2 linked regions of the Priestia megaterium genome follow. The protein of the gene in region 1 interacts with the protein of each later gene in a pairwise test. Links are inferred from orthologs where the notes say so. Each region holds a gene or a part of one and is shown in the gene's direction. Other genes may lie near its edges.

Evidence for each region.
Region 2: the proteins of eno (region 1) and rpe interact in binary tests that used the Escherichia coli proteins (3 or more experiments, as listed by UniProt). The link is inferred for Priestia megaterium from one-to-one orthologs.

The regions. Positions count from the first base shown.
Region 1 is NZ_CP023317.1:4,779,849-4,787,258, reverse strand. Bases 4,571-7,410 are described here. They hold eno (phosphopyruvate hydratase), read left to right. Parts: upstream 4,571-5,262; coding sequence 5,263-6,558; downstream 6,559-7,410. Other genes in these bases: CEQ83_RS24555 (alpha/beta hydrolase), read left to right, coding at 7,269-7,410; secG (preprotein translocase subunit SecG), read left to right, coding at 6,767-7,000; gpmI (2,3-bisphosphoglycerate-independent phosphoglycerate mutase), read left to right, coding at 4,571-5,238. Outside these bases: CEQ83_RS24590 (sugar-binding transcriptional regulator), read left to right, coding at 1-228; gap (type I glyceraldehyde-3-phosphate dehydrogenase), read left to right, coding at 274-1,281; CEQ83_RS24580 (phosphoglycerate kinase), read left to right, coding at 1,591-2,775; tpiA (triose-phosphate isomerase), read left to right, coding at 2,951-3,706; more of gpmI, read left to right, coding at 3,706-4,570. UniProt on the Escherichia coli protein: Catalyzes the reversible conversion of 2-phosphoglycerate (2-PG) into phosphoenolpyruvate (PEP). It is essential for the degradation of carbohydrates via glycolysis.
Region 2 is NZ_CP023317.1:4,002,313-4,007,596, reverse strand. The notes cover bases 2,343-5,070. They hold rpe (ribulose-phosphate 3-epimerase), read left to right. Parts: upstream 2,343-3,242; coding sequence 3,243-3,899; downstream 3,900-5,070. Other genes in these bases: rpmB (50S ribosomal protein L28), read right to left, coding at 4,881-5,069; spoVM (stage V sporulation protein SpoVM), read left to right, coding at 4,743-4,823; CEQ83_RS20475 (thiamine diphosphokinase), read left to right, coding at 4,016-4,663; rsgA (ribosome small subunit-dependent GTPase A), read left to right, coding at 2,359-3,240; pknB (Stk1 family PASTA domain-containing Ser/Thr kinase), read left to right, coding at 2,343-2,345. Also shown: CEQ83_RS20495 (Stp1/IreP family PP2C-type Ser/Thr phosphatase), read left to right, coding at 1-294; more of pknB, read left to right, coding at 300-2,342. UniProt on the Escherichia coli protein: Catalyzes the reversible epimerization of D-ribulose 5-phosphate to D-xylulose 5-phosphate.

The DNA.
Region 1 (7,410 bases):
GTAGGTGAGGCATTTGGATACTATTTTAATCATCAAGGCGAAGTTGTTCATAAAGTTAAAACAGTTGGCATACAACTCGATGATTTAAAGAACAATAAATGTGTTATCGCTGTTGCAGGAGGTTCATCAAAAGCAAAGGCAATTAAAGCGTTTATGCAACAAGCGCATGATTCGATTCTCATTACAGATGAAGGCGCCGCAAAAGAGTTAGTAAGGGATTTTAATTAATCCCTCATATAAAAAATACTTTTTACATTCAAGGAGGAAATACCCATGGCAGTAAAAATTGGTATTAACGGATTTGGTCGTATCGGCCGTAATGTATTCCGCGCAGCTTTAAAAAATGATAACGTTGAAGTAGTAGCAATCAACGACTTAACAGATGCTAACATGCTTGCTCACCTTTTAAAATATGATTCTGTACACGGAAAATTAGATGCAGAAGTAGTAGTAGATGGTAGCAACTTAGTAGTAAACGGTAAAACAATCGAAATCTCTGCTGAACGCGACCCAGCTCAATTATCTTGGGGCAAACAAGGCGTAGAAGTTGTTGTTGAATCTACTGGATTCTTCACAAAACGCGCTGACGCTGCAAAACACTTAGAAGCAGGAGCTAAAAAAGTAATTATCTCTGCTCCAGCATCTGATGAAGACATCACAATCGTAATGGGTGTTAACGAAGACAAATACGATGCAGCTAACCACAACGTAATTTCAAATGCTTCTTGTACAACTAACTGCTTAGCGCCATTTGCTAAAGTGTTAAACGACAAGTTCGGTCTTAAACGCGGAATGATGACAACAGTTCACTCTTACACAAACGACCAACAAATCTTAGACTTACCACACAAAGATTACCGTCGTGCTCGTGCAGCTGCTGAAAACATCATCCCAACTTCAACTGGTGCTGCTAAAGCTGTATCTCTAGTATTACCTGAATTAAAAGGTAAATTAAACGGTGGAGCTATGCGTGTTCCAACTCCAAACGTTTCTTTAGTAGACTTAGTTGCTGAACTTGATAAAGAAGTAACTGTTGAAGATGTAAACAACGCTCTTAAAGAAGCTGCTGAAGGCGATCTTAAAGGCATCCTTGGTTACAGTGAAGAGCCACTAGTATCTGGTGACTACAATGGTAACATCAACTCTTCTACAATCGATGCATTATCTACAATGGTAATGGAAGGTAACATGGTTAAAGTTATCTCTTGGTACGATAACGAGAGCGGATATTCTAACCGTGTAGTAGACCTTGCTCAATACATCGCTGCTAAAGGACTATAAGAATAACTTAAAATTCGCTTCTATTTGATTCAATAAGACAGAAATCGACTAGACTTTCCTTTTTTATTGGATATCTGAAAATAGAACGACTATAATAAGACTTGCTAAGGAAGAGAGGGGCATACCCCCTCTTCCTTGATTTATGTATTGGCTTCTACATGAAAAAGCGTCATAAACAGCTAACTCGAGTTTCACTTTATATAGAAAGGCGCCAATATATAAAATGAAATGTACGTTGGTTTGTGGATTGATGATTACATAGAAGCCTACTTGCTTAGTACCATAAATACTTAAGGAGGCCTTTTAACGATGAACAAAAAAACGTTGAAAGACATCGATGTAAAAGGAAAGCGAGTATTTTGTCGCGTAGACTTTAACGTACCAATGAAAGACGGAAAAGTAACAGACGAAACTCGTATTCGTGCAGCTGTTCCTACTATTCAATATTTAGTAGAACAAGGTGCAAAAGTAATTTTAGCTAGCCATCTTGGACGTCCAAAAGGCGAAGTTGTTGAAGAATTACGTCTAAATGCTGTTGCAGAACGTTTACAAGCTCTTCTTGGTAAAGACGTTGCAAAAGCTGACGAAGCTTTTGGTGAAGAAGTAAAGAAAACAATCGACGGCATGAGCGAAGGCGATGTTTTAGTACTTGAAAACGTACGTTTTTACCCAGGCGAAGAGAAAAACGATCCTGAATTAGCAAAAGCGTTTGCTGAATTAGCAGATGTATACGTAAACGATGCATTCGGTGCAGCTCACCGTGCGCATGCTTCAACAGAAGGAATTGCTCAACACATTCCAGCAGTAGCAGGTTTCTTAATGGAAAAAGAGCTTGATGTGCTTTCAAAAGCATTATCGAACCCAGAACGTCCATTTACTGCAATCGTTGGTGGAGCAAAAGTTAAAGACAAAATCGGTGTAATTGACCACTTACTTGATAAAGTAGATAACTTAATCATCGGTGGAGGACTTTCTTACACATTTATTAAGGCACTAGGCCATGAAGTAGGTAAATCACTTCTTGAAGAAGACAAGATTGAACTTGCAAAATCTTTCATGGAAAAAGCTAAGAAAAACGGAGTAAACTTCTACATGCCAGTGGACGTGGTAGTAGCAGATGACTTCTCAAATGATGCTAATATTCAAGTTGTATCAATTGAAAACATTCCAAGCGATTGGGAAGGCTTAGACGCAGGACCGAAAACGCGTGAAATCTATGCTGACGTAATCAAAAACTCTAAGTTAGTTATTTGGAATGGACCAATGGGTGTATTTGAATTAGACGCATTTGCTAATGGAACAAAAGCAGTAGCTGAAGCTTTAGCAGAAGCAACTGACACATATTCAGTAATCGGCGGAGGAGACTCTGCAGCAGCTGTTGAAAAATTCAACCTAGCTGATAAAATGAGCCATATTTCTACAGGTGGCGGTGCGTCACTAGAGTTTATGGAAGGTAAAGAACTTCCAGGCGTAGTTGCACTAAACGATAAGTAAGTTTATGTTTCAGTAAGACGGAGGACCGACCTGACGACTGATAATATAAATAATTATCAAGCAGCGAAGAAGGATGACCAAGAGATAAAAGGGACCGAATCACTTTTAACAGCACCCTCTTGGACATCTAACGCGTGAAGTGAAAACCCACAATAAACAAAGGACGGTGTTACACATGCGTAAACCAATTATTGCAGGAAACTGGAAAATGAACAAAGTACTTTCTGAAGCAACTAGCTTTGTTGAAGAAGTAAAAGGAGCAGTACCATCTCCTGAAAGCGTAGATTCAGTAGTATGTGCACCTGCACTATTTTTAGATCGTTTAGTAGAAGCGACTAAAGGCACAGACTTAAAAATTGGTGCACAAAACATGCACTTCGAAGAAAACGGTGCGTTCACTGGAGAAGTGAGCCCTGTTGCATTAGCAGACCTAGGTGTGAACTACGTAATTTTAGGACACTCTGAACGTCGTGAAATGTTTGCTGAAACGGACGAAACAGTAAACCAAAAAACAATTGCTGCATTCAAACACGGTTTAACACCAATCGTTTGCTGCGGTGAAACAAACGAAGAGTATGAACAAGACCAAACAAAAACAGTTGTAGCTAATCAAGTACAAAAAGCATTAGCTGGTCTAACTGATGAGCAAGTAAAACAAACGGTTATCGCATATGAGCCAATCTGGGCAATCGGTACAGGTAAATCTTCAACTGCTGAAGGTGCAAACGAAGTTTGTGCATACATCCGTAGCGTTGTTGCAGAACAATTCTCTCAAGATGTTGCAGATGCTGTACGTATTCAATACGGCGGTAGCGTAAAACCTGCTAATATTAAAGAATATATGTCTCAATCAGACATTGACGGAGCTTTAGTAGGTGGAGCAAGCTTAGAAGCAGATTCTTTCTTACAGCTTTTGGAGGCTGGTAAGTAATGAGTAAAAAGCCAGTAGCATTAATCATCTTAGATGGTTTTGCATTACGCGATGAAGATAAAGGTAATGCGGTAACACATGCAAAAAAACCAAACTTCGACCGTTTCTGGAACGAGTATCCTCATGCTACACTTCAGGCGTCTGGAGAAGCTGTAGGCTTACCGGAAGGCCAAATGGGTAACTCTGAAGTAGGTCACTTAAACATCGGTGCAGGCCGAGTTGTGTACCAAAGCTTAACTCGTGTAAACGTAGCAATTCGTGAAGGCGAGTTTGAACAAAACGAAACGCTTGTAGCAGCTGTAAAGCACGCAAAAGAAAAGGGTACAAACCTTCATCTTTTCGGACTTTTATCTGATGGCGGTGTACACAGTCATATCGAACATCTTTATGCATTATTGCGTCTAGCTAAGAGTGAAGGCTTAGAAAAAGTCTACATTCATGGCTTCTTAGATGGTCGTGACGTAGCACCTCAATCTGCTGAAACGTATTTAAAAGAACTTAATGAAAAAATTGAAGAGTACGGCGTTGGTGAAATTGCAACACTTTCAGGACGTTACTACTCAATGGACCGCGACAAACGCTGGGAGCGCGTAGAGAAATCATACCGCGCAATGGTGTACGGTGAAGGTCCATCATATACAAGCGCTGAAGAGTGCGTAAAAGATTCATATGAAAATGGAATCTATGACGAATTCGTTTTACCTTCTGTTATTACAAAGGAAGACGGATCGCCAGTTGCGACAATTCAAGACGAAGATGCAGTCATTTTCTACAACTTCCGTCCCGATCGCGCAATTCAAATTTCAAATACGTTCGCAAACGAAGATTTCCGCTCATTTGATCGCGGTGAGAAACATCCGAAAAACTTACATTTTGTATGTCTAACTCACTTCAGCGAAACAGTTGACGGATATGTAGCCTTTAAGCCAATTAACTTAGATAATACGCTTGGTGAAGTATTATCTCAAAATAACTTAAAGCAGCTTCGTATTGCTGAAACGGAAAAATATCCTCACGTAACGTTCTTTATGAGCGGTGGACGTGAAGCAGAGTTTCCTGGTGAAACACGTATCTTAATCGATTCACCAAAAGTAGCAACATATGACTTGAAACCTGAGATGAGTGCTTATGAAGTGACGGACGCGTTGCTTGCAGAAATCGAGGGCGACAAGCAGGACGCTATTTTATTAAACTTTGCAAACCCTGATATGGTAGGTCATTCAGGTATGTTAGAACCAACGGTAAAAGCGATTGAAACAGTAGATGAGTGCTTAGGCAAAATTGTAGATGCAATTTTAGCTAAAGGCGGTACAGCAATTATCACAGCAGACCATGGTAATGCTGATGAAGTGATTACACTTGAAGGTAATCCAATGACGGCTCATACAACGAATCCTGTTCCGGTAATTGTAACAAAACAAGGCTTAGAGCTTCGTGAAGACGGTATTCTAGGGGATCTAGCTCCTACAATGCTTACTCTTCTAGATGTAGCACAGCCAAAAGAAATGACAGGTAAAACATTAATTAAATAATTAATTATAAAGGAGAGTTTTAAAATGCCAACAATTCTTGACATTTATGCACGCGAAGTATTAGATTCTCGCGGTAACCCAACAGTTGAAGTAGAAGTATATACTGAATCAGGCGCTTTCGGACGCGCAATCGTACCAAGTGGTGCTTCTACTGGTGAACACGAAGCAGTAGAATTACGCGATGGTGACAAATCTCGCTACCTAGGTAAAGGTGTATTAAAAGCAGTAGAAAACGTAAACGAAATTATCGCTCCTGAATTAGTAGGTATGGACGCAACTGATCAAATCGGTATCGACCGCCTTATGATTGAGCTAGATGGTACGGAAAACAAAGGTAAATTAGGTGCTAACGCTATCCTTGGTGTATCTATGGCAGTAGCTCACGCAGCAGCTGATTTCGTAGGTCTTCCATTATATCGTTACCTTGGTGGATTCAACGCGAAGCAATTACCAACTCCAATGATGAACATCATCAACGGTGGTTCTCATGCTGATAACAACGTTGACTTCCAAGAGTTCATGATTTTACCTGTAGGAGCTCCTACATTCAAAGAAGCAATCCGTATGGGTGCTGAAGTATTCCACGCGTTAAAATCTGTTTTATCTGCAAAAGGCTTAAACACAGCTGTAGGTGACGAAGGTGGATTCGCTCCAAACCTTGGTTCTAACCGTGAAGCATTAGAAGTAATTGTTGAAGCAATCGAAAAAGCTGGCTACAAAGCTGGTCAAGACATCCAATTAGGTATGGACGTTGCTTCTTCTGAATTCTTCAACAAAGAAACTGGTAAATATGACTTAGCAGGCGAAGGTCGTACAGGCGTAACTTCTGCTGAAATGGTAGATTTCTACGAGCAGTTAGTTAACGAATTCCCAATCGTTTCAATCGAAGACGGTTTAGACGAAAATGACTGGGATGGTCACAAGCTATTAACTGAGCGCATTGGCGGCAAAGTACAGCTTGTTGGTGACGATTTATTCGTAACAAACACGAAAAAACTTTCTCAAGGTATCGAACAAGGCGTAGGTAACTCTATCCTTATCAAAGTTAACCAAATCGGTACATTAACTGAAACGTTCGAAGCTATTGAAATGGCTAAACGTGCTGGTTACACAGCAGTAGTTTCTCACCGTTCTGGTGAAACTGAAGATGCAACAATCGCTGATATCGCTGTTGCAACAAATGCTGGTCAAATCAAAACTGGTTCTATGAGCCGTACAGACCGTATTGCGAAATACAACCAATTACTACGCATCGAAGACGAGCTAGGTGTTCTAGCTGTATACGATGGCGCTAAATCTTTCTACAACTTAAAAAAATAAGTTGAAATCATAAAAAACGGATGACGATTGTCATCCGTTTTTTTATGTTAAAATCCGGCGTATTTCGCTGTCATTACTTGTATGAGAGGGTTTTTTATGATAAATTAACCTTAGCGTAGTGCGCGTACTTTATCCCCGGTAATGCCAATCAGAAGGGATGAAGAAACCCCGCTGATTGACTATTACTTGGTGTAGGAGGTGTGTCTTAGTGCATACATTGCTGATTACTTTGCTAGTGATTGTTTCAATTGCATTGATTGTTGTGGTCGTTTTACAATCAAGCAAAACTACTGGATTATCTGGAGCTATTTCCGGTGGAGCTGAAACGTTATTTGGAAAACAAAAAGCACGTGGAATTGACTTAGTTTTACACCGTTTGACAGTAGTGTTATCTATCTTATTCTTTGCGTTAACACTTGCTGTATCTTATTTCAAACTTTAATATGTTACTGGATAGACTGCCACCTAATGCATACGTACTTGGTGTATACCAACTTATGTATTAGGTGGCTTTTTTAATGGGCGTGTTGAATACTTTAATTTCATTTTTAAGTAATGATATAATATAGCTTTAGAAAAAAGTACTAAATATAGTATAAAAGCGTAAAAGTTGACGGACACATCTCTTGTTATGTGATGACCGTCACATAAATACATGTTTTTTTCTATTATGACTGCAGATATTATAACTAAAAGGAGTTAAATGATATATGAAAATTGCACAACCAAAGCCATTTACATTTGAAGGCGGCGAAAAGGCTGTTTTATTACTTCACGGTTTTACCGGAAATTCTGCTGATGTTCGTATGTTAGGTCGTTTTTTAGAGAAAAAAGGATACACATGCCACGCAC
Region 2 (5,284 bases), 780 kb from region 1 along the record:
ACAAAAGAAGATGCTGAACATCATCCGCGAAAAAATATCTTATTGCGAGCACTAGGTACCGAAGAAAATGTTAGTTTAGATGTAAAAACAATTGAAGTGGAAAAAGAAGATCGATTATTATTATGTTCAGATGGACTGACAAATAAGGTAACGGAACAAAAGCTGAACGAAACGTTATCAACAAGTTCATCACTTCACGAAAAGGGTACGAGCCTGATTCAATTAGCAAATGAGCTTGGTGGAGAAGACAATATTACACTTGCAATTGTGGACTTTACATCTGAAAGTGGGTGAGAGTGTTGCTAATAGGTAGACGGCTAAACGACCGTTATAAGGTATTGCAAGTAATTGGTGGAGGCGGAATGGCAAACGTCTATTTAGGTCGCGACATGATTTTGGATCGTGATGTGGCAATTAAAGTGCTTCGTTTAGACTTTGCAAGTGACGATGCGTTTATAAAGCGTTTCCATCGAGAAGCTCAATCTGCTACGAGTATTGCTCATCCTAATATTGTCAGCATTTATGATGTTGGAGAAGAAGAAGATATTTACTATATCATCATGGAATATGTACCGGGTATGACATTAAAGCAATACATTCTGCAAGAATCACCATTATCTCTTGATAAAGCCATACATATTATGACGCAGATTACATCAGCTATTGCCCATGCTCATCAGTACGGAATTATTCACCGGGATATTAAGCCTCAAAATATTTTAATTGATCATGATGATACCATTAAAGTTACTGACTTCGGCATTGCCGTAGCACTAAGTTCTACAACCATTACGCATACTAATTCTGTTTTGGGCTCTGTTCATTATTTATCTCCTGAACAGGCAAGGGGAGGGCTTGCGAATAAGCGTTCTGATATTTATTCGCTTGGCATCGTCCTATTTGAATTGCTAACGGGTCGAGTCCCTTTTTCTGGGGAATCGGCTGTGTCAATTGCATTAAAACATTTACAGACAGAAACACCTTCTCCAAAAAGGTGGAATCCATCTATCCCTCAAAGCGTGGAGAATGTTGTATTAAAAGCAACAACTAAAGATCCATTTTACCGATACAGTTCCGTCGAAGAACTCGAAGCGGATTTACAGTCTGCTGTTCATCCAAATCGTTATAATGAACAAAGATTTACGGTGCCTGATGATGAAGAAGTGACAAAAGCCATTCCCGTTATTAAGGAGGATTTTGTTGAATCCGAAGAAACGCACGTACCTGTGAGAAAACCACCTCACTTAGAGCGCGAAGAACAAGAAGAAGAAGAAGTAAAGCCGAAGAAAAAAAAGAAGAAAAAGAAAAAAGGCAAAAGCAAGCTGATTGTAACGCTTGTTTTAATTTTTTTGCTGCTGGCAGCTGCTAGCGTAGCCGCCGTTACATTCATTCCGGCTTTATTACTGCCAAAAGACGTAAAGGTTCCTGATTTACATAATCAAGATTATGAATCAGCTGTAACCGATTTAGTTTCTTTAGGCTTTAAAGTGAAGAATCCTAAAGATATATCTGATAATGAGGTGGAAGAAGGCGACGTGGTTAAAACGATGCCAGAAGCGGGAGACGTGATCAAAGAAGGCTCTAACGTCATTATTTATCGAAGTACAGGAAAGAAAAAAGAAGGATTTAACCGGTACATTGGAAGAAGCTTTACGGAAGTAAAAAGTCTGTTAGAAAAGCAGAATTATAAAGATATCCAATCCATCGAAGTTGAAAGCACAGAACCAAAAGGCAATATTACAGATCAGACGCCTAAAGAAACCGAACAAGTCGTGCCGGAAGATACAACGGTTACTCTATGGGTAAGTAAAGGTCCGCCGAAGATTGCATTAAAGGATTTCTCGGGCTGGACGGAAAAAAGCGTAAAAGATTATGCATCAGATGAAGATATTGAAGTGGACGTAAAAACAGCGTATTCCGACACTGTTGAAAAAGGTCTTGTGATGTCTCAAAAGCCTGCAGCGGAGCAGAGTATTGAGCAAGGTGATAAGCTCACCATTACGGTCTCAATGGGCAAAGAGCCAAAAGCTCCTCAAACGGTGTCAGTGGATGTTACCATTCCGTATAAAGAAGAGGCTGACACCGAAGCAAGCACGGAACAAGGCGACGCAACGGAAACAGGCGATGCCACTGAAACAGAAGAGGAAAAGCCAAAGCCGCAAAAAGTACAAATTTATATCGAAGATGCAGATAACGATATGTCGGTTCCTGCTAAAGAACTAACGATTACTGAAACAACAAAAGAATCATTCGATGTTTTAGTTGATGAAAATGAAAAAGCGTCTTATAAAATTGTCCGAGACGGGGAAGTTATTGAAGAAAAAGACGTTGAATATCCAGAGTGATAGGAGTGAGGTTATGCCAGAAGGAAGAATTATTAAATCCCTTAGCGGATTTTATTATGTTCTTCATGACGGACAAGTAACGCAATGTCGAGGACGAGGTGTTTTTCGTAAAAAGAAGGTAACGCCTTTAGTCGGTGACAATGTAGTATTTCAGGCGGAAAATAAGCTTGAAGGATATATACTTGAAATTAAAGAACGTAAAAATGAATTAGTTCGTCCCCCAATTTCAAATGTTGATCAGGCGCTGCTTGTTTTTTCAGCGATTGAACCTGATTTTAGTACAATGCTTCTTAACCGATTTTTAGTGTTAGTGGAGTCTAATCATATTGAACCTATTATTTGTATTTCAAAAGTAGATCTTTTATCACAGCAACAAAAGCAAGAAATCGAGCAATATGCCGAAGAATATCGTAAAATAGGATATGAGGTCATTTTAACGTCGACAGTCACAGAAAAAGGCATGGAACAAATTCAGCCGTTATTTGAAGATCGCGTAACGGTTATTGCTGGACAGTCAGGTGTAGGTAAATCTTCACTGCTAAATACGCTTAAACCAGAGCTTGAGTTAAAGACAAATGATATTTCAATGTCACTTGGAAGAGGAAAGCATACAACACGTCATGTAGAACTGATTTCGTTTGGTGAAGGTTTAGTAGCTGATACGCCAGGCTTTAGCTCACTGGAATTTTTAACGTTAGAAGTAGAAGAGTTGACCGATTGTTTTCCTGAAATGTCGCGTTTGAGTGAACAGTGTAAATTTCGAGGTTGTTTGCATGTGAAAGAACCAAAATGTGCGGTGAAAGAAGCATACGAACAAAAAGAAATTCCGAGTTATCGCTACGAACATTACTTGCAATTTATTGAGGAAATTAAGCAAAGAAAGCCGAGGTATTAAAAATGACAAAAATCGCACCTTCCATTTTATCTGCCAATTTTTCAAAGCTTGCTGAAGAAATTCGTGAAGTTGAAGCAGGTGGAGCAGACTACATCCATATAGACGTTATGGATGGCCATTTTGTTCCTAATATTACAATTGGACCGCTTATCGTTGAGGCTGTACGCCCTGTCACAACACTGCCATTAGATGTGCATTTAATGATTGAAAACCCAGATCAATACGTTCCAATGTTTGCAAAGGCAGGTGCTGATATTTTAACGGTACATGCTGAAGCGTGTACTCATTTGCACCGCACCATTCAATTAATCAAAGAGCACGGTATGAAAGCAGGCGTTGCTTTAAATCCTGCAACGCCAATTGACGTGGTAAAGCATATCTTAGAAGATATCGATCTTATTTTATTAATGACGGTGAACCCAGGCTTTGGAGGACAAAACTTCATTCCAAGTGTACTGCCGAAAATTGAGCAAATCTCTCAGCTTATTGAAATCCGTCACCTTTCTATTGAAGTAGAGGTTGATGGAGGAATTAATGAAGAAACAGCAAGAAAATGTGTAGAAGCAGGAGCAAATGTCTTAGTGGCTGGCTCAGCTATTTATAATCAAGAAGATCGAGCTGGCGCAATCAGCCAAATTCGCACAACTGTTCAAGCGTAAGTAATAAAAGCTGCTGTGTACAACGGGTAGAACTTGTACACAGCAGCTTTTTCTTTTAGGATAAAGAAAACATATTTATTTCGTTCATTTTTTAATAGAAAAGGAGCATATACATAATGAAAATTCATATTCTAGCAGGGGGACCGGATGAACATATGCCACTCCTGCACCAATCAAATGATGTAAAGTGGGTAGGAGTAGACCGGGGCGTATTCCTGCTTCTTCAACAAGACATTTTGCCCGTGAAAGCATTCGGAGATTTTGATTCCATTACAAATGCGCAGCTTAAGCTAGTGAGAGAAGCATTACAAGATGTTGAATTGTATCCTGCGGAAAAAGATGCAACTGATTTGGAACTTGCTTTTGAGTGGGCAATAGAGCAAAAACCGGACAGTATTTGTATCTTTGGAGCAACAGGTGGAAGACTTGACCACATGTTTGGAAGCATTCAGCTCCTGTACAAAGGCTTAAAAAAGAAAGCGAATGTACAAATGATTGACAATCAAAATATCATTCAATTGTTTGAACCAGGCACTTATCATGTTGATCGTTTAAAGGAGTTTCACTATATTTCATTCGTTCCTTTTGCAGGCGGTGTAAAAGAGCTTACGCTAGAAGGTTTCAAATATCCGCTCAATAAGCATGAAGTAGAACTCGGCTCAACTTTATGTATTAGCAATGAACTTATTCAACAAAGAGGTACTTTTTCATTTACAAAAGGCATATTAATGATGGTAAGAAGCAATGATAAACGTTGCTTGTGATGAAGTATGGAAAATGAGAGCAGGACATAGGGCTTTCTTTAAAAGGAGATAAAGTGTGGAGACGGTTAGGAGGGACAGTATGAAATTCTATACAATCAAACTTCCAAAGTTTTTAGGTGGGATCGTAAAGGTCATGCTTAATTCGTTTAAAAAAGATTAACAACGCCGGAATAATAAAAGAAGCACCATAAAATATGGTGCTTTTTCATTATAAAGATTAAACGCGTTGAACTTTACCAGACTTAAGGGCTCTAGCTGAAACGTACACACGTTTTGGTTTACCGTTCACTAAGATACGTACTTTTTGAACGTTAGCACCCCATTTACGCTTAGTAGCGTTCATTGCGTGAGAACGTGCGTTACCTGAACGAGCTTTTCTACCAGTTACTACACATTTGCGTGCCATGATTTTCCCTCCTAACACCAAAAAAACTACTCAATTCTGTTTTGAGAAATACTATATTAATTTATCACAGCCTTAAAGAGAATGCAATAGTTCTGGAGAAAAGCTTTCAAGAAATTTTCCTTGACATATAAAATGAATCTATGTTCAATAATATAGAGAGTAGAAATAGGTATAACTTGGGCAATTACTTATTTTAAGACAAGTTGATACCCAAT